4 regions of the Aquamicrobium lusatiense genome follow, and region 1 is predicted to be linked to each of the others. Evidence: predicted binding sites of a transcription regulator. Region 1 holds the regulator's gene; each other region holds the start of a gene.
The links. The regulator LexA, encoded in region 1, represses DNA repair genes until DNA is damaged. The targets are predictions, from matches to a motif close to TGTTCNNNNTGTGTTCNG.
Positions count from the first base shown of each region.

Region 2: the regulator LexA is predicted to act here: its motif matches at 3,115-3,132, upstream of HNR59_RS13655 (ATP-dependent helicase).
Region 3: the regulator LexA is predicted to act here: its motif matches at 2,868-2,885, upstream of ssb (single-stranded DNA-binding protein).
Region 4: the regulator LexA is predicted to act here: its motif matches at 2,001-2,018, upstream of HNR59_RS04850 (YifB family Mg chelatase-like AAA ATPase).

Region 1 is NZ_JACHEU010000001.1:2,456,105-2,461,320, reverse strand. It holds gene gltX (glutamate--tRNA ligase) at 1-341, opposite strand, end outside; gene HNR59_RS11795 (ComEC/Rec2 family competence protein) at 437-2,965, shown strand; gene lexA (transcriptional repressor LexA) at 3,315-4,034, opposite strand; gene HNR59_RS11785 (molybdopterin molybdotransferase MoeA) at 4,146-5,216, opposite strand, start outside.
Region 2 is NZ_JACHEU010000001.1:2,845,584-2,850,799, forward strand. It holds gene HNR59_RS13640 (hypothetical protein) at 1-184, shown strand, start outside; gene HNR59_RS13645 (hypothetical protein) at 245-493, opposite strand; gene HNR59_RS13650 (glucose/quinate/shikimate family membrane-bound PQQ-dependent dehydrogenase) at 667-2,985, opposite strand; gene HNR59_RS13655 (ATP-dependent helicase) at 3,173-5,216, shown strand, end outside.
Region 3 is NZ_JACHEU010000001.1:2,083,775-2,088,990, forward strand. It holds gene uvrA (excinuclease ABC subunit UvrA) at 1-1,755, opposite strand, end outside; gene HNR59_RS09990 (hypothetical protein) at 2,467-2,757, opposite strand; gene ssb (single-stranded DNA-binding protein) at 2,988-3,518, shown strand; gene HNR59_RS10000 (response regulator transcription factor) at 3,977-4,366, shown strand; gene HNR59_RS10005 (hypothetical protein) at 4,359-4,649, shown strand; gene HNR59_RS10010 (sensor histidine kinase) at 4,649-5,216, shown strand, end outside.
Region 4 is NZ_JACHEU010000001.1:1,006,064-1,011,279, reverse strand. It holds gene HNR59_RS04850 (YifB family Mg chelatase-like AAA ATPase) at 346-1,878, opposite strand; gene hrpB (ATP-dependent helicase HrpB) at 2,150-4,615, opposite strand; gene HNR59_RS04840 (Gfo/Idh/MocA family protein) at 4,623-5,216, opposite strand, start outside.

The DNA.
Region 1 (5,216 bases):
GCCTTTTCGCGCATTTCTTCCAGTTCCGCCGGTGTGGCGTAGCAGTAATAGGCCTTGCCCAGACCAACCAGTTCTTCCGCCACCTCGCGGTGCCGGCCGGCGCGCTCATACTGCGATACGGGATCGCCTTCCCATTTCAATCCAAGCCAGCTCAGGCCTTCGAGAATCGCAGCGGTAGCTGCATCTGTGGAGCGTTCCCGATCCGTATCCTCGATGCGCAGCAACATGGTGCCGCCGGTGTGGCGGGCATAAAGCCAGTTGAACAGCGCAGTGCGCGCACCGCCTATATGCAGGAAGCCCGTGGGCGAGGGGGCGAAGCGGGTGACGACCTTGTCAGACATTCAGTTCTCGCGAGGTGACGAAAGCCAGCTGCCGGACTTTCGCTGTTTGCGCGTTCATGTAGCATAGGAGGTGAGGGGTGCAAGGGGGAGGCTTGGTGACTTTGTCGTCGGCCGGCAGTCACGGCGCAAAGAATGCGCCTTTTGACGTCAGTGAGCGAAATCTTTTTGCTCTGCCGGAGGCAACGGCATTGCCGGCACCGCAGGCGCCCACCCTTCCGGAGGGCACTTCTCCCGCACTTTCTTCAGAGCGTGCTCCACTGCCTCCACGGCGATCGCGATTCCTGCAGGCAGCACATGTCACGCTGCCACTACGCAGATTCGGACGATCTGCTTCACTGGCGTTTGTGCTGGAAATGGAGCGTGGAGCCGGCTTTCTTCTCGTACCGGTGTTCCTGTCCATTGGCGTCGTATTCTACTTTTCGATGTCTCATGAACCTCGATGGACTGTGCTGCTTGGTCTGACCGGGGCTTCTGCGGTTTTGACATGGGCCGTACGCAGACATCACAAAATTCATCTGTGTTGCCTGGCTCTCCTATTTTGCATTTCCGGCGTCGCCCTCTCCAAGTTTCAGACATGGCGTCTGGATACCCGGGTGATCGGCTCCAACATCACCGTACGACTTACCGGCAGGGTCGTTGAAATTGAGGACATGGCGAGCGGGCGCAAGCGTCTGACAATCGATGTCGTGTCCACCGAGCGGCCGAAACTTCGCTACCAGCCGGAACGGGTACGAATTTCCGCTCGCAACCTGCCGCCGGAAATAGGCGCGGGCTCTGACGTGACCGGCCTCGTCCGCCTGCTACCGCCAAGCGGACCGATTCGACCGGACAGCTACGACACATCCTTTTCCAATTATTTTGGAGGCATTGGCGCGAGCGGCTTCTTTCTCTCCGGACCAAAGCTGTCCGAGCAGACTGACGCGCCATTGGCCACCCGCATCAGTGCTGCGATCGAGCGGGGGCGGCAGGCGGTTGCCGAGCGCATCAGACACAGAATCGGCGGGCCGGAAGGCGAAATCGCGGCAGCGCTGATCGTCGGGGTGCGGGCAGGCATTCCCGAAGAAATAAACGAGGCAATGCGCAAGACAGGCATCTATCACATTATCTCCATATCCGGCCTGCATATGGCGCTGGTGGCGGGTACGGTGATGGGATTGATGCGCGGATTGTTCGCCGCATTCCCGGATTTTTCCTCCCGTCATCCGGTCAGGAAATATGCAGCACTTACCGCACTTTTTGCGATTTTCGCCTACCTGCTGATCTCCGGCATGGTGGTTGCTGCCGTGCGCTCGTTCATCATGCTGGCCGTCATGCTGGTGGCCGTCCTGTTCGACCGAAGCGCGCTCACAATGCGCAATCTCGCCATTTCGGCGATCATCGTCATCCTGGTCACGCCCCATGAGGTGGTGGGGCCCAGCTTCCAGATGTCGTTCGCGGCAACGGCGGCGCTCGTCGGCGCCTATGCGGCATGGTCGGACTACAAGGCGCGCCGCCCTGTCGCGCGGGTTTACAAAAAGTCAGGCCTCGTTCGGTCGCTGATCCGCGCTCTGGTCACCATGATGATTGGCCTTGCCGCGACGTCCGTGGTTGCCGGTGTTGCCACGACCCTCTACGCGGCATGGCACTTTCAGCGCGTTGCACCGCTCAGCCTGCTGGCCAATCTGGCGGTGATGCCGGTCGTCTCGATCATTGTCATGCCTTTTGCTGTCTTTGCATCGCTCGCCATGCCTTTCGGGCTTGATGGCCCTCTCTTGCAGATCATGGGCAAGGGGCTGACGGCAGTGATTTTCCTTTCCGAAAAGATCGCGGACATGTCGCCAGTCGACGCGATCGGGCTGATTCCACCCGAGGCAGTGCTTCTGGCGACGATTGCGCTGGTGATTGCAACGATGACGACAACATGGCTGCGCCTTGTTGCACTGCCATTCGCCATAGGCAGCCTGCTCACGCTGGGTTCCGCCCGAACGCCTGACATTCTCATTTCAGAAGATGCCCGGCTGATTGCCGTCGCCATGGAAGGCGGGCAGGTTGCGGTCAACCGACCCCGCCCGAATGCCTTCACCATGGATAACTGGAGCCGGGCGATGGACTCTGAGATGGTATTGCCGCCAACCCGCGTAAAGCAGCCGGACGAAGGTATTTTTCTGCAGGATTTTATCGCCTCTGCGAAGCAGGAAAGTACAGCAGCAGGGTTTGTATGCTCCGGGAAAACATGTGCGTTGCGCAGTCCCTCTGGCCTGCTTGTCGTGCAGGCTCCGGATGCAGCTACGGCCGCCAAAGCATGTGCCCATGCAACAGTCATCGTGATCGAGGACGCGGTTACGCGTAGCCCATGCCGAAAATCTCAGGCAATTGTGGTGACCCGTCGGGAGCTGGCGCAAAAGGGAAGTGCCGAAGTCTATCTGGAAAAGATCGACACTGCTTCTGCTGTTGTTTCAGCCGGAAATTCATTGCCAATCATCGGAGAGCCAAAGGTGCGCTTCGCAATTGAAGGGAATTATCGGCCATGGCACACCCAGCGCCGATACTCGCGGGAAGCCCGTGGCTTGCCGCCCTATGAGAGAAAAGTTGCCTCAGCACCTGCGGAAACGCCTGTTCTCTCGGCCTCGGACAAGATCGAATAAGCGATAAAGACAGGGCGCATCCTGAACAGTGTGCACCTCCCTAGGCACGTCTGCTTGCGCGGGTGGGTAAAATGCAGACCCAGTTACGCGGGAAATCGAACATCGTGGCAGATCGCTCGACTGGCGGCTCACCTATGAAGATAAAATCTGCTCGCCGTTCGTACAGGCCGTAAAGTGCTCTTCAACTATCTGCGATCAACAGATTGATTCCAGCGTTTTAAGAGCGCTCAAATGGCGACATAAATATTTCGATCATTTCCCCAAGATGTTGTTTTAATATCCTGATAGATAATGTTTTTTCAGAACAGAGCGAAAACAAAAATCCGGTTCGCTCCGTTTCATTTCCGGATCAATAACGGCGGATCAATCCGACCAGCCTGCCTTGCACCTTGACGCGGTCGGGTCCGAAAATCCGGGTTTCGTAAGCCGGATTGGCGGCTTCAAGCGCGATGGAGGCGCCTTTGCGACGGAACCGCTTCAGGGTTGCTTCTTCCTCGTCAACGAGTGCCACGACTATATCGCCCGGGGTGGCTGTATCGCCGTTGCGGATGATGACGGTATCGCCATCAAAAATGCCTGCCTCGATCATGGAATCGCCCCGAACTTCGAGGGCATAATGCTCGCCGCCCGACAGCATCTCCGGCGGCACCGAAATGGAATGTGTCTTGTGCTGGATCGCATCGATCGGAACACCCGCAGCGATCCGCCCCATCACGGGGATGGAAACCGCCGAAGCGCTGTCATCGTCATTGCTGGCGACCTGCGGCTTGCGAACATCCTTTGCCGGCTGCCCAAGGCTTCCCTGAATGACGCTGGGTGAAAATTTTCGTGCGCTGTTTAGGCCGGGGGCAATGGAATCGGGCAGGCGCAGCACTTCCAGCGCACGCGCACGATTGGGCAGGCGACGGATGAACCCACGTTCTTCCAGTGCGGTGATCAGGCGATGGATGCCCGACTTCGAGGCAAGGTCCAGCGCTTCCTTCATTTCGTCGAAAGAGGGCGGAATGCCACTCTCCTTCAAACGCTCATGGATAAACAGAAGCAGTTCATGTTGCTTGCGCGTCAGCATAGGTTCCCCCGGCAGCGGCGAATCCAGAATCGGAAAACAAACCCGGAACAAACACTATATGTTCCAGTTGTGTTCCGCAACCGCTTAAAATCAGAACGATCCGGGACGGCTTCAACCGATCATCATCAACTGGCAGGGATCGCCGATTTCCGATGCTGGCTGGAAGGGGGCGCGTATGACGAGACCCCCGGATGCGGCCATGGTGCGCAGCATGGAGGAATCCTGTACACCGAAGGGCGTGGCAATCAGCTGGCCGTCGCGTTCCTCGATGGCGGCACGAACATAGTCCTGCCGATGGTCGTTGGCTGAAACCGGTGCCCCGAGCGTCGCTGTCCTGATGTCCTGATGGAAAGTCCGGCCGCCAAGGCGGGCGAGCAGAGGTTTCAGGAAAAGCTGCGAGCAGACGAGGCTTGCCACGGGATTTCCGGGCAGGCCCAGACATCTGATGTTGTCCATTCTGCCGAACATCAGCGGCTTTCCTGGCCGCATGGCGATCCGCCAGAAGTCGAGCGTCATGCCTTCGCGCGTCAGAACCTTGTGAACGAGATCGTGATCGCCGACGGAGGCTCCGCCAGATGTGACGATGACGTCCGCGCCGGCAGCAACAGCCTGCTTCACCAGCGCCGAGATTGCATCCTCGCGATCTGGTGCGATGCCAAGATCGAGAACATCGGCGCCCACGGCGCGGGCCGCGGCTGCGATGCCATAGCTGTTGGATGAAATGATCTGCCCCGGCCCCAGTTCGCTTCCCGGCAGGCACAATTCGTCGCCGGTGGCGATGATGGCGACCAGAGGCCGTTTGACGACCTTGAGGCGCGCGTGATTGGCCGAAGCGGCAAGCGAAAGCGCGCTGGCACGCATCAGATGGCCTTTTTCGACGAGAAGGTCGCCAGTCGTGAAATCCAGTCCGGCGCGCCGCACATTGCGACCGGCAGCGGTCGGCTCGCGCAGGCGAATGACGCCATCTGCCGGCCTGTCGACATTTTCCTGAATAACGACCGTATCGGTTCCAGCGGGCAGGGGTGCGCCGGTGAAGATGCGCACGCACTGGCCGGCCTCGACAGAGCCTGAAAATGTGCTGCCGGCGGCCACTTCGCCGATGACGGCCAATTCACCGTCCGTGGTCTGCGCGTCGGCGCCCTGCATGGCATAGCCATCCATCGCCGAGGCGTCGAACGGAGG
Region 2 (5,216 bases), 390 kb from region 1:
GAAAATGGAAGCCGAAAGGCTGGCCGCCGACCCGCGCGTGTCGGACTATGACTTCTGGCGGTCTCTGCGAAATGTCGACAACCGTATTTTCGAGATTTCAGCGAAGGGCCAGCCTATCCCCTTCGACATGGTGCGCTGGCGCGCCATTCTCAAGCAGGCCCGCTCACGGCGTGGCTACGCCTGAATTTTCCGGCCGGTACTCTTAAAAAATCAAAATCTTACGCCTGATTTCCGATTCAGAATATCAGAAAGCGTAGGCGATGGTTGAGGCCACGCCCATGACGGCGGCAACCACGATCAGGAAGGCATAGACGCGCGGAAGATCGAACAGGATCGCATAGCCGGCGATGTAGGCCGAAAATGCAGCACCCAGCGCCAGCAGAAAGCCATTCCGGTCACCGACAACCAGATTGGCCGCCATCAGCCCGCCAAGAAGCAGCGCTCCGAACACGATGATGACCGCAATGCCGGCCTTGTCGAAATTATCGTCCATCATTCATTCCCTGCAATCACTCGCCACATCCGGGACGATTCCGGAACAGCCATTGGCTACAGACTTAACCGAGCAAGCGGAAGGGGCAAGGGTAAACTGACCCCTGCCCTTGTGAGAAATCGGCAACTGTGGATTTAGGGAGACGGTTCGCCGTCTCCCCTGCTGTTGCCGGCCTACTGCTTCGGCAATGTCCACGCCATAACGTAATCGCCTGCCCTGGTTCCGATCGAGCCGTGGCCGCCGGCCACGATCAGAACGAACTGGCGTCCGTCCTCCGTCGTGTAGGTCATCGGGGTGGATTGTCCGCCCGCCGGAAGGCGCGCCTTCCACAACTGCCTGCCGCTGGTAAGGTCGTAGGCGCGCAGATAATCGTCGACGGCCGCGCCGAGGAAGGCAACGCCGCCCGCGGTGATGATCGGCCCGCCGATGCCCGGAACGCCCACCTTGAGGGGAAGCGGCAGCGGGGTCATGTCGTAGACCGTGCCGTTGCGGTGCTTATAGGCGATCTTGCCGGTGCGCAGGTCCGCACCCGCCACATAGCCCCATGGCGGCGACTGGCAGGGAATGCCGAGCGGCGACAGGAACGGTCCCATGATCACGGCATAGGGCGCACCTTCGTTGCGGTTGAGCCCCTGCTCGCTGCCGCGTGCCTCGGCATCGGCCGGTGGCACCTGATCGCGCGGAACGAGTTGCGACTTGAAGGCCAGATAGGTCGGCATGCCGAACATCACCTGCCTGACCGGATCGACCGCCACGCCGCCCCAGTTGAAGGTGCCGAAATTGCCGGGATAGACAAGCGTTCCCTGAACCGAAGGCGGCGTGTAGCGCCCCTCGTAGCGTAACCTTGCGAACTCGATGCGGCAGGCAAGCTGGTCGAACGGGCTGACGCCCCACATGTCGGCACCTGTTAGCGGCTTCGGCATGAAGGTCAGGTCCGACACGGGCTGCGTCGGCGCGGTGAAATCGCCTTCGATCGCCCCGCCCGGAGCCGGCACCTCATTGACCGGAATGACCGGTTCGCCGGTTTCCCGGTTCAGCACATAGATGTCGCCCTGCTTGGTCGGGCCGACCAGCGCCTTGACCGTCCCCGCATCCGTGGTGAGATCAATGAGCGATGGCTGCGCCGGCACGTCCATGTCCCACAGGTCATGATGCACCGTCTGGCGCACCCAGCGCACCCTGCCGGTGTCGAGATCGAGTGCGGTGATCGAGGACGAATATTTTTCCACATGTTCGCTGCGGCCCATGCCGAGTTGGTCCGGAGTCTGGTTGCCGAGCGGCACATAGACCAGCCCAAGCTCCTCGTCGGCGCTGGCTGTCGACCACATGTTGGGCGAGTTCGCCGTATAGGTCTCGCCGTCGCCGAGCGGTTCGGTGCGATCGGGATTGCCCGGATCCCACGCCCACACGACAGCGCCCGAGCGCGCGTCGAAGGCGCGGATCACGCCGGACGGCTCTTCCGTGGAGTAATTGTCGTTGACCGCACCGCCCACGATGATCTTGTCGCGCGCGATCAGCGGCGCCGAGGTCGAATAATAGTAACCCGCCTTCGGATACGGCATGTGCTCCATCAGGTCCACGGTGCCGGCATTGCCGAATGACGGACAGATCTGGCCGGTTGCCGCATCGAGGGCGATGAGGCGCGCATCGGAAGTCGGCAGGTAGACGCGTTCCGCACAGGCTTCGCCGGCAGCGATCGACGCATCCTTGTAATAGGAAACGCCGCGGCAGGTCTGGTGCTGGCGCTGGTTCTCCGGCCCGATCTGCGGATCGAAGCGCCACTTTTCCCTGCCCGTCGCCGCGTCCACGGCAATTGCGAGGTTGTGCGGCGTGCAGATGTAGAGATTGTCGCCGATCTTGAGCGGCGTCACCTGATAGGTGGTTTCAGTGACGTCGCTGGGCAGGCGCACATCGCCGGTCTGGTAGGTCCAGGCCAGTTCAAGCTTGTCGACATTCTCGACCGTGATCTGGTCCAGCGGCGAATAGCGCTGACCATAGGGACTGCGCCCGTAGAAGTGCCATTCACCCGCCGGGAAGTTTGCGCCAAGGGCGCCCTCCGGCGTCACCTTGTCCGTCGGCAGGGTTCCGGCCATGTCGTAGGGATCGGTGGTCATGGAATATCCGGCGACGCCGAGCGACGCCAGAACCACGAGGATCAGCGGCGCACGGCCGTCCGTGCCGGAAAGCCTGCTCCAGATGACCGGCATCAGCAGCCAGATGGCAAGCAGCACGAGCAGGCCACCGCGGGCGCCGAGCGACCACCAGTCAAAGCCTGTCTCCCATATGGCCCACACGAGGGTCGCCAGCAGGAAGGCGGCATAAAGCCAGAGCGCGGCCATGCTGCGCCGGTAGAGCAACCACGCCGCAATCAGGAAAACAACGCCGGCAACGGCATAATACCAGCTGCCGCCAAGCGTGATGAGCCATACGCCCCCTACACCAAACCAGGCGCCGAACAAGGCGAACAACAGTGAAGTGATGATGATGGCCAAAGCTGATCCCCCAACTTCGAGTGCCGAAATGAGTAATCAGGGATAATGGCGCGGGCGCCGCAATGTTCCCTCCATCGACAGGCTTTCCTTGCAGGCGCGCGCCGACAGGGCTAAGCCATGCTCTGAAAACAGAACAAAACGGCGACACTTCTGGTCTTTCGGGACCGAATCACTACATTCGGGAACAATGTCCGGCTTTTCCGACGATATGCCCTTCTTCGATGAACCGGGCGCGAGACCTCCGGCTGCCTCCGGCAGCGCCGGTGCGCCGTCCGGTATCGCCGCGCGTGCCATGGCCGCGCGACAGGCGCAGAACGGCCCGCCCGACTATCTCAAGGGGCTCAATCCCGAACAGCGGCAGGCGGTGGAAACCACCGAAGGGCCCGTGCTGGTTCTGGCCGGCGCCGGCACCGGCAAGACGCGCGTACTCACCACCCGCATCGCCCATATCCTTGCCACCGGCCGCGCCTTCCCCTCGCAGATCCTTGCCGTGACCTTCACCAACAAGGCCGCACGCGAGATGAAGCAGCGCATCGGGCTGCTGGTCGGCGAAGCGGTCGAAGGCATGCCTTGGCTCGGCACCTTCCACTCCATCGGTGTAAAGATATTGCGCCGCCATGCGGAACTGGCCGGCCTGCGCTCCGATTTCAGCATTCTCGACACCGACGACGTCATCCGTCTCATCAAGCAGCTCATTCAGGCCGAAGGTCTGGACGACAAGCGCTGGGCGCCACGCACCTTCGCCCAGATGATCGACGGCTGGAAGAACAAGGGCCTCGGCCCGGAAGAAATTCCCGAGGGGGATGCGCGTTCGTTCGGCAACGGGCGCGGCCGCGAGCTCTACCGCGCCTATCAGGAGCGGCTGACGACGCTGAACGCCTGCGATTTCGGCGACCTGCTCCTGCACCCGATCCGCATCTTCCGCGCCCATCACGACATTCTGGCCGAATACCACAAGCGCTTCCGCTACATTCTGGTGGACGAGTATCAGGACACCAACACCGCGCAATATATGTGGCTGCGCCTTCTGGCCCAGCGCCCGCGCACCAGCTCTGCCCAACCGGCCGAAGGCCGAGCGCGGCGCGACGGTGCGCCGGGCGACGTTTCTCCCGCCCCAGCGGAGGGCCAGCCGCCGCAGGCGGCGGTGCGGCCCGTGAGCGAAAACAAAGTCAACATCTGCTGCGTCGGCGATGACGACCAGTCGATCTATGGCTGGCGCGGCGCGGAAGTGGACAACATCCTGCGCTTCGAGAAGGATTTTCCGGGCGCGACAGTGATCCGGCTCGAGCGCAACTACCGCTCCACCGCCCATATCCTTGGCGCTGCCGCCCATCTCATCACCCACAATGAAGGCAGACTCGGCAAGACCCTGTTCACGGACAGCCCCGATCCTGACGATCCCAAGGTCAATGTCCATGCCGCATGGGATTCCGACGAGGAGGCCCGCGCCATCGGTGAGGAGATCGAGGCGTTGCAGCGCAACAGCCATGTGCTCAACGACATCGCCATTCTGGTGCGCGCCTCCTTTCAGATGCGCTCCTTCGAGGATCGCTTCATCGAGATCGGCCTGAACTACCGCGTCATCGGCGGCCCGCGCTTCTATGAGCGGCAGGAAATCCGCGACGCCATGGCCTATATGCGTGTCGTGGCCAATCCGGGCGACGACCTCGCCTTCGAGCGCATCGTCAACGTGCCGAAGCGCGGCCTTGGCGAAGCCGCCATCCGTCAGGTGCATGACACGGCCCGCGCGCTTGGCGTGCCGATGCTGCAGGCGGCCGCCACGCTTGCCGAAAGCGACGAGCTGAAGCCGAAGCCTCGGGCAGCGCTGCGCGAGGTCGCCGCCAATTTCGCGCGCTGGCAGGATCTGCTGGAAACCACCCCGCATACGGAACTGGCCGAGACCATCCTTGAGGAAAGCGGCTACACCGACATGTGGAAGAACGACCGTTCGGCCGATGCGCCGACGCGGCTCGACAACCTCAAGGAGCTGATCCGCTCCATGGAGGATTACGAATCCCTGCGCGCCTTCCTCGAACATGTCGCGCTGGTCATGGATGCCGACAAGAACGAGGATCTCGACGCCGTTTCGCTGATGACGCTCCATTCGGCCAAGGGGCTTGAGTTCGAGACCGTGTTCCTGCCCGGCTGGGAGGAAGGCCTGTTCCCGCACCAGCGCGCACTCGATGAAGGCGGCCGCTCCGGCCTCGAAGAAGAACGCCGCCTCGCCTATG
Region 3 (5,216 bases), 370 kb from region 1:
GGGGCCGATATCGACCACATAGTCGGCATGCAGGATCGCATCCTCGTCATGCTCGACGACGATGACCGTATTGCCGAGGTCCCGCAAATGCTTGAGCGTGTCGAGCAGGCGGGTGTTGTCGCGCTGGTGCAGGCCGATGGAGGGTTCGTCCAGCACATAGAGAACGCCGGTCAGGCCGGAGCCGATCTGGCTGGCGAGGCGAATGCGCTGGCTTTCGCCGCCCGAAAGCGTGCCCGAATTGCGCGACAGGGTCAGATAGTCGAGGCCGACATCGTTGAGGAAGCGCAGACGCTCGCGGATTTCCTTGAGGATGCGCAGCGCGATCTCGTTCTGCTTGTCGTTGAGAAGGCCCGGCAACTCGTTGAACCACAGATCGGCCTTGCGGATCGAAAGCTCGGTGACCTCGCCGATATGCTTGCCCGCGATCTTCACCGCCAGTGCTTCGGGCTTGAGGCGATAGCCGCCGCAGGCCGGGCAGGGGGTGGCCGACATGTAGCGCTCGATCTCCTCGCGCATCCACGCCGATTCCGTCTCCTTCCAGCGCCGTTCCAGATTGGGAATGACGCCCTCGAAGGTCTTGGTCGTCTTGTAGGCGCGCAGGCCGTCATTGTAATCGAAGGCTATCTCGCGCTTGCCGGTGCCATGCAATATGGCGTTGCGCCCTTCCTCGGGCAGAGCGCTGAACTTGTCGGCGAGCTTGAATCCGTAAGCCGCGCCCAGCGCCTCCAGTGTCTGCGCATAATAGGGCGAACTGGATTTCGCCCACGGGGCGACGGCGCCGTCACGCAGGGTCACATTGTCGTCGGGAACGACCAGATTGGGATCGATGGCGCGCTGGTTGCCCAGCCCGTCGCAGGTCGGGCATGCGCCGAAGGGATTGTTGAACGAAAACAGACGCGGCTCGATCTCCGGGATGGTGAAGCCGGAAACCGGGCAGGCGAATTTCTCGGAAAACAGGATCCGCTCATGGGTGTCGTTGGCCGACTTATTAGCGCCGCCACCACCGGCGGTTTCTTCCGGAGGCAGCGGCTTGTCGGCAAGCTCGGCGACCGCCAGTCCATCGGCCAGCCGCAGCGCCGTTTCCATGGAGTCGGCGAGGCGCGTCGCAAGATCGGGCCGCACGACGATGCGGTCCACCACGACATCGATGTCGTGCTTGTATTTCTTGTCCAGCGCCGGAACGTCGGCGATCTCGTAGAAAGTTCCGTCGACCTTGACGCGCTGGAAGCCCTTTTTCTGGAGTTCCAGAAGCTCCTTGCGGTATTCGCCCTTCCGGCCACGAACGATGGGGGCAAGGAGAAAAAGCCTGGTGCCTTCGTCCAGTGCCAGAATGCGATCGACCATCTGCGAAACGGTCTGGCTTTCGATGGGCAGGCCGGTGGCCGGCGAATAGGGAACGCCCACGCGCGCGAAAAGCAGGCGCATGTAGTCGTAGATCTCGGTGACCGTGCCGACGGTGGAGCGCGGGTTCTTCGAGGTCGTCTTCTGCTCGATGGAGATCGCCGGCGACAGGCCGTCGATCTGATCGACGTCCGGCTTCTGCATCATTTCGAGGAACTGCCGGGCATAGGCCGACAGGCTTTCCACATAGCGGCGCTGGCCCTCGGCGTAGATGGTGTCGAACGCCAGCGATGACTTGCCCGAGCCCGACAGGCCGGTCATCACGACCAGAGAGTCGCGGGGCAGGTCGAGATCGACATTCTTGAGATTGTGCTCGCGGGCACCGCGAATGGAAATAAACTTATGGTCGGCCATGGCCGCTCCGCCGCCTCGACTGGATGTTTCGGAATGGCGGGCTTGCCCGTCCTCCGCGAATATAGGTCGTTCCTGCGCGGTTTCGAGAGATGCCGCGACTTTCCGTTTGAGGGTTTACGCGCCTTTCAGCGGGGCAGGCAAGTGAAAAGAACAAAAAATGAACAGCCTCCTGACATAAAGGGCGGGTATGCTGTTACAAAGTTCACATTTTGGCTGATGGCGCTTTGGGCGGTTGACGTAGGGTAACAGAAGCGCCAGATTTCAGGAACGGAAGCCGATCGCCTTACGGGGCTGATCTCCGGAAGGCGCATGGCATCTGCGAAAAGTCGCGGGATGGATGGTGCGCCTGCGGATGAAGTGCTTTCGATCATGCGTGGAAACGAACAGAAGGAGCGAGGTATGACCCCACCTGACAGTTCGAACTGGTTTCGCGCCTGAGCGGAACCGCGGTCAGCCATCTGGCAGGTGAAGATTTTCATCGTGAAGCCGGAGCCTGGCCGTTCCCCCGAAAATCAGAGACTTTAGTCGGATCGTCGGTTGAACGCCGCGAAGCATCCGAGGAAAAGCCGGTAAAATGCTCCCGGCATTATGGGAAAGCCCATAAAAAGCTCCTGATGCTGCAATGACAGCGTCAGGAGCTTGTCTTTTTGTGAGGGCATGAGGAGCAGACTGCTGCTTTCTCGCACCTGAAAAAGCTTTTTCGGCTGAAATTCAGCGTTTGGCTGGAGGCAGGTTACCGACGCCGACATCGAAGGTGAGTTTGCCTGAAACCTTCACATCGAAATTCCCGACCCTGAACTGACCGAATTGGCCGGGACGGGGCGTATCGTCCGGTTCGGGCGGCAAAGGCGTTACGATGCTGAAACTGCGGTCCACGCCGGGCAGGTCGGTGTTCGTCTGAGCGGGCGTTGTCGCCGGTGTCTGCCTGCTTCCGGAAAGGGCCGGGCTGGCAGCCACAAGCACGGGCAGGGCGCAGAGAAAAGCTGCTAAAACGTGGTTCATGAGCCTGATATAAGCGGATGTGGATGGCTCTTCCAGAGCGCTGCTTTCCTTTATGGTTCACAGAGACGTGTGACAGAGTGCCAATCGGCATTGACATTGGTTGAAAATTAACGAGCAAAAAGAGAACAAAAAAAACCTTTTGGGGAAACAGCAGGACCGTGCGGGCCAAACGGCGCGGCAGACTGTAAGGTAAGCGACTTCCAATTTAGGACGAGCGTGGAGACAGCGTCATGGCGGGCAGCGTCAATAAGGTCATACTGGTTGGCAATCTGGGTGCTGATCCGGAAATCAGGCGCCTGAACTCCGGTGATCCGGTCGTCAACCTGCGCATTGCCACCTCTGAAAGCTGGCGCGACAAGATGTCGGGCGAGCGCAAGGAGAAAACCGAATGGCACAGCGTCGTCATCTTCAATGACAACCTTGCCAAGGTGGCCGAGCAGTACCTGAAAAAGGGCATGAAGGTTTACATCGAGGGCCAGCTCCAGACCCGCAAGTGGCAGGACCAGAACGGTCAGGAGCGCTACACGACAGAGATCGTGCTGCAGAAGTTCCGCGGTGAATTGCAGATGCTCGACGCGCGCGGGCAGGGTGAAGGCGGCGGTCAGGTCGGCTACGATCGCGGCGGTTATTCCGGCGGCGGCGGTGGCGGTGGGCGCGGTTCCGATTTCGGCCAGTCCGGCTCCGGCGATTTCGGCGGCTCGCGTGGCGGCGGAATGGGCGGTGGCGGCTCGCGCGACCTTGACGACGAAATTCCGTTCTGATCGGCTGCCGGCAAACTGAGCAATGCCCGAAGGGGTGACCACTGGCCTGAGGGGCTGACCCCGGCATGGGGCGACTGAGATCAAAACCAGAAAAACGCCGCCGACCGAAAGGCCGCGCGGCGTTTTTCATTCTTTTGGGTCAGCGATAGCCGGAAAACTATGCCCAGCCGTCATTTGAGCAGCGCGGAAACGCTTGTTCTTATAAAATTGTTTGGAAAAACAAAGGCCTGCAGATCTTACGTCCGGTGACGGAAGTTCCGGTGATAATCAGGCCGGGCGTGATCTGAAACTTGGGAAGGATGATGTTCGCTGGACCACGACTTTAGATGACTTGATTTACTGGCCGGTTTCGACTGGGATAGGGGGAAAATAAAAAGACCGGGCGTTCAATGTTCCGGCGCATGCCATCCCGGGATGGCAAGACGAGCCCGTTCACAGCCTTGGGAGGGGCTGCTGTGATGACGGACATTCTTATAGTCGAGGACGAGCCGGCGATATCGGAATCGCTTGAGTTCATTCTCACGCGTTGCGGCTGGTCCGTCGGCGTGGCGCGCGATGGCGAGGCCGCGCTTGAGGCTGCACACCGTTTCAGGCCGCGTATGGTCCTGCTCGACATCATGCTGCCCAAGCGCGGCGGGCTGGAAGTGCTCAAGACCTTGCGGGCCAATGAACTGTTCGCCGATACTTTCGTGGTGATCCTGACCGCGCGCGGCCAGCAATATGACCGGCAGGCAGCCATGGATCTGAAAGCCGACGGTTTCATCACCAAGCCTTACGCCAATGGCGAGGTCGTGGATGCGGTAAGGCGCATTCTTGACAGCCAGCCGCGCCCGGCAGCACATGTCTAGCACTCCGGCACCCAGGGAGGAACGGACCGAGCGCGAGGACGTCGCGGCTCTTGTGCCCTTCTTCGGAGTGGTTCTGTTGCTGCCGCCATTCCTCAACCTGTTTGCAGGCATGATCGGCCCATTCGGTGTGCCTGTTGAGGTGCTGTATCTGTTCGGGGTCTGGTTTCTGGTGATTGCAGGCGCCGTGCTGCTGTCGCGCGGGCGTCAGTTTCGGGAGACACCTGCCAAATCCCTGCCGGAAACCGGGCCGGCTGTGCCGCCCGAGCCTCCGGGGCATGCCTGATGCTGTCGCCGGACTTCGTCATCCTGACGGCTGTCGGCTATGTCGGGCTTCTGTTTTTGCTGGCCTATATTTCAGATGCCCGCGCCAAGAGCGGCAATGCCGGTTTCCTCAGCTCTCCCGCCATCTATACGCTGTCGATATCCGTCTACTGCACAAGCTGGACCTTCTATGGCGCGGTCGGAACCGCCGCCCGAAGCGGGCTGGAATTCATGGCCATCTATATGGGGCCGACGCTGGTTTTCGTCGGCTGGTGGTTTTTGCTGCGCAAGCTGATCCGCATCGCGCACAGCCAGCACATCACCTCAATCGCCGATTTTCTCTCGTCCCGCTACGGCAAGTCAAGCCGGCTTGCCGTGCTGGTCACGCTGATCGCGGTGGTCAGCATCACGCCTTACATCGCCCTGCAGCTCAAGGCGATCACCACCTCCATCCAGACCGTGTCGGTCGCCAAGGGAACCGGCGCGGATCATCTTGCCACGCTGGACGAGGTGACGCTGGCGCTGGGCGTCGCCATCGGCATGGCCGTGTTCACCATTCTCTTCGGCACCCGTAATGTCGACGCCCGCG
Region 4 (5,216 bases), 1.5 Mb from region 1:
CGCACCTCGCCGGCTTTTTCATTTTCGCGCCCGCCCCATATGCTCCGTGCGCTGTAGCAATTTCAGCAGAAGTGCACTGCGGTTTTGTGCGCTCCGCATTGCGCGAAAATAAAGGATCGGAGCATTTCTGCGATCCGGGAAAAAGCAGAAATGCTCCAATCCGGTGCAGCCGACACCTGCTGCGCCGCCATCCGATCAAGTGCCATTCACCACGCCGGAAAAAACCGTCGCGGATCAGTACGGCAAGCGCCGCCAACCGTCCCTTGCCGAGCTCCGCACACACACACACACAGGGAAGCTGCCACGCGCCCGATGATCACTCAGGCCGGCAGCCCGGAGGCAAAACTATGCAGCCTTCGCCATGAGCCCGGTCTCCATGCGGTAGGAGATCGCCTCCGCCACATGGATGCGGCCGATGCCCTCGCTGCCGTCGAGATCGGCCAGCGTGCGCGCAACTTTCAGCACGCGGTGATAGGCGCGGCCGGAGAAGCCGAGCTTTTCGCTGGCATCCTGCAGAAGCATCATTCCTCCCTGATCGGGGGTGGCGACCACCTCGATCAGCGAAGGCGGGCACTGGGCGTTGGTCAGCGCTCCATCGGCACCCAGCGCCTCGAAACGGGCTCGCTGGAGATCGCGCGCCCGCGCCACGCGCGTGGCCACGGCAGCGCTCGCTTCCGACTTTCCCGGGCGGATCAGGTCGGCAGCCGAAACCGCAGGCACCTCGATCCTGAGATCAATGCGGTCCAGCAAGGGTCCGGAGATGCGGGCCTGATATTCCGTGCGGCAGCGCTCGCCGCGCGCACAGCGAAAACCCGGTTCGCCAGCCATGCCGCAGCGGCAGGGATTCATGGCGGCGACCAGCTGGATCCGTGCCGGGTAGCTGATGCGGTGATTGGCGCGCGCGATCATGCAGGAACCCGTTTCGAGCGGCTGGCGCAGCGCATCGAGGGTCTGCGGAGAAAATTCAGGAAACTCATCCAGAAACAGCACGCCGTGATGGGCCAGCGATATCTCACCGGGACGCGCCCTGAACCCGCCGCCCACCAGCGCCGCCATCGAGGCGGAATGATGCGGGGCCCGGAACGGCCGGCGATCGGTAAGCCGCCCGCCCGCCAGTTCCCCGGCAATAGACGCAATCATCGACACGTCCAGCAACTCGCGCGGCGACAGCGGCGGCAGGATCGACGGCAGCCGCTGGGCGAGCATGGATTTCCCCGAGCCCGGCGGGCCGGTCATCAGCAGATTGTGACCGCCTGCGGCCGCCACCTCAAGCGCCCGGCGCGCACTTTCCTGCCCCTTGATGTCGGCCAGATCGGGCAGATCGGCGCTGCCGGCGCGCACGCCCGGCTCAGGCCGCGTGAGCACCTGCGTGCCCCGGAAATGATTGGCAAGCGCGATCAGGCTGCGCGGCGCCAGAAGGTCAAATTCGATACCGGCCCACGCCGCTTCGGCCCCGCAATCATGCGGACAGATCAGGCCCCGGCCCTCTCCGTTGGCGGCGATCGCTGCCGGCAGCGCACCGGCGACCGAAGCGATGGCGCCATCCAGCGACAGTTCTCCCAGAACCACATAGGCGCTCAGCGCCTCGCCCGGAATGACCCCGAGCGCGGCCATCAGCCCCAGCGCGATCGGCAGGTCGTAATGGCTGCCTTCCTTGGGCAGATCGGCAGGCGCCAGATTGACCGTCACGCGTTTGGCGGGCATCGACAGGCCGGACGCATGAAGGGCGGCCTGCACACGCTCACGGCTTTCCGCGACCGCCTTGTCGGGCAGGCCGACGATGGACATGCCCACCTTTCCCGGCGCCACCATGATCTGCACGTCGACGGGCACGGCCTCGATGCCCTGAAAGGCGACCGTTCGCACGCGTGAAACCATGCTATGCCTCCCCCTGTGCGTCCCCGGAGCGCACACCACGACGTCAAAACCCGACCTCGCCCGTCAGGCCGAACCTTCCCCTTGGTCAGGCATACAGGAAAGCACGATTTTTCACGGCATGCAAGAACAATACAGGAACAAATACCAGCTCTGGGTGCACTCAGGTTGCAGACAATTGCAAAAGCAGAACAGACGTTCCTGCTGCCCCTGCGTCAGAATTTCTCGATGCCCCTTGGGAAGCGCTCCGACCCGTGCGGCCGGTCAAAACATTTCAGGTTCCGCGAGGCTTCGCCCTGCTGGTAGCCTGTGCCTGAAGCGGGTTCTCCGGCCAGACATGTTTTGGATAGCGCCCGCGCATGTCGGAGCGCACATCCGCCCATGAGCCGCGCCAGAAGCCCGGCAGGTCGCGCGTGGTCTGGATCGGCCGGTGCGCCGGCGACAGCAGTTCCAGCGTCAGCGGCACCGTGCCGCCGGCGATAGCCGGATGGGCAGCGAGGCCGAACAGTTCCTGCACGCGGATGGCCAGAACCGGCTGCTCGCCGTCATAGCGGACCGGTACGTGGCTGCCCGATGGCGCATCGAAATGGGTGGGCGCCAGCGCATCGATGCGCCGCTGAAGATCGTGCGGCACCAGCGCGGTCAGCCCGGCCGTCAACGCATTGCCGCTGATGGAGGCGAGCGAGGCCGATCCGGTGAGAAAGGGCAGCAGCCAATCCTCAAGCCGGGCGGTCAGCGCCTCGTCGCTCATATCCGGCCACGGGTCGCCAAGACCCTTGTGCAGCCATGACAGCCGCTGGCGCAGTGCCGTTGCCTCCTTGCCCCATGGCAGGATGGAGACACCGTGCGCACGCACAGCATCGAGCACGGCTTCATTCGCCTCGTCGCCAGTCGGGGCGGGCAGCATGCGCTCGGCAAGCACGATGGCGCCCAGCCGGCTCTGCTCGCGCACCCGCACGCTGCGGCGCTCGAGATCAAACAGCGTATCGCGGCGGCTTTCGATGGCGTGGCCGAGCAAGGCGCGGATGTCGTCTTCGCCGACCGCAGCCGCTGCCGTGATGCGCGCATTCTGCGCCTTGCCCTGCAAGTCCGCGACGACGAGAAAGGGTTCCGCAGCCAGCGGGTCGGCCGCGTCGAGCATCGCGCCCGAGCCATTGGCGAGCACGAAGCGCCCGCGCTCGCCGCGCGCCTTGGCGACGCGATCCGGCCATGCATGCAGCAGCAGCGCGCCGGGCGAGGATGGGGCGTCGCTGTTCACGCCTCCGCCGGCGCTACGCGCCAGCCGCTGCGCCAATTGCCGCGCCGCATTGGCGCGGGGTGATTTCTCGCCGGCAAAGCGCATCAGCCGCCGTTCCAGATCGGCGCTGTCGCCGCCAAGCCCGCGCTCGGTCAGAAGCACGGCGAGAAGGGCCGCGTCCCGCTCATGCCCATTTCGGGCAGCCTCGGCCACCATATGCGCAAGCCGCACCGGCAAGGCGAGGCGCCGCATCGCCTGGCCGGCTCCGGTCAGGCGGCCATCGCCATCGATGGCGTCCAGCGTGCGCAGAAGATTGCGCGCCTCGTTGAGCGCAGGAGCGGGCGGCGGGTCGAGGAAGGCAAGGCTTGCGGGATCGGCAACGCCGAACGCCGCGCAGTCCAGCAACAGGCCGGAGAGGTCGGCGGCAAGGATTTCGGGCGGCGTGAAGGCGGGAAGCGCCGCCGTCTGCTCGGTGCGCCACAGCCGGATCGCCACGCCGGGCTCCGTGCGCCCGGCACGCCCGGCGCGCTGGTCGGCCGAGGCGCGCGACACGCGCACCGTCTCCAGCCGGGTGAGGCCGCTGGCCGGCTCATAGGCGGGCAGGCGCGCCAGTCCGCTGTCGATGACGACGCGCACGCCATCTATGGTGATCGAGGTTTCGGCAATGGCCGTGGCCAGCACCACCTTGCGCCGGCCGGCGACAGGCGGGCGGATGGCGGCGTCCTGCGCCTTCGCATCCATCATGCCGTAGAGCCGCACGATGTCGGTGTCGGCCGCGACGCGGCCTTCCAACCGCTCGGCGGTGCGCTCGATCTCGCGCTGGCCGGGCAGGAAGGCAAGCACGCTGCCGGCCTCTTCCGACAGGGCCGCACGGATGGCGGCGGCCATGGCATCCTCGACCGGCGTGCCGGCGGGGCGTTCCCGATAGCGGATGTCGACGGGAAAGGCGCGGCCCTCGCTTTCGATCACCGGGGCACCGTCAAGCAATTTTGCCACGCGCGCGCCATCCAGCGTCGCCGACATCACCAGCAGGCGCAGATCGGGACGCAGCGCGCCCTGCACGTCGAGCGCCAGCGCGAGGCCGAAATCGCCGTCCAGCGAGCGTTCGTGAAACTCGTCGAAGATGACGGCCTTGATGCCGGGCAGCTCGGGATCGTCGAGGATCATGCGCGCCAGCACGCCCTCGGTGACAACAAGGATGCGGGTGCGCTCCGACACGCGCTTTTCCATGCGCATGGCATAGCCGACCACGCCGCCCGGCTCCTCGCCCAGAAGGGAGGCCATGCGTCGTGCCGCGGCGCGCGCCGCCAGCCGGCGCGGTTCCAGAAGCACGATGGTGCCGCCCTCGCGCCAGCCGGCATCGAGCAGGCTGAGTGGCACGAGCGTCGTCTTGCCGGCGCCTGGCGGTGCAACCAGCACCGCCTTGTTGCCATGCTCCAACGCTGTGCCCAGATCGGCCAGAACGGCGGTGACCGGAAGTTCCGGCAATAAAATCTTGCTCATCGGGGGATCAGACCGGCTCCCAGCCGTCATGTTCGCCGGCGCGGAAGATGGCGTCGATGACCTTCTGGTTCAGCACCGATTCCTCCAGCGTGAAGATGCGGTCTGTCCCTCCGCGAGCGGCCCGCACGAACGCCTCGACCTGAAGGCGATATTGTTGCGCGCCGGGGAAGCGAAACAGCTGCGCCGCATCGTGGTTCTGGTTGTGCAGCGTCACCACATGGTCGTCATAAAGCCCGGCGTTGAAGGGCGAAGCGACCTCGATGAAACCCCTGTCGCCATGGAAGACCATGATCTGGCGCGCGGCCATCTGCGTCGACAGATAGAAGGACAGCTCGAAGGTGCCGAAATCGGCGCGCACCGAGGAATAGATATCTGTGCCGAAGGTGGCGTCGCGCTCGATGGTGGCCTGCACGCGCTGCGGTTCGCTCCCCGTTGCGAAGCGCGTCGTCACGGTCGGGTAGACGCCGATGTCGGGCAGCGCGCCGCCGCCAAGATCGGGCCGGTTGCGCATGTTCTGCGGATCGACGTTGAAATAGGAGAAAGCGCCCTGCACATGGCGCAGCCGGCCGATGGCCCCTTCCGCGATCAGTTCCCGCACCCT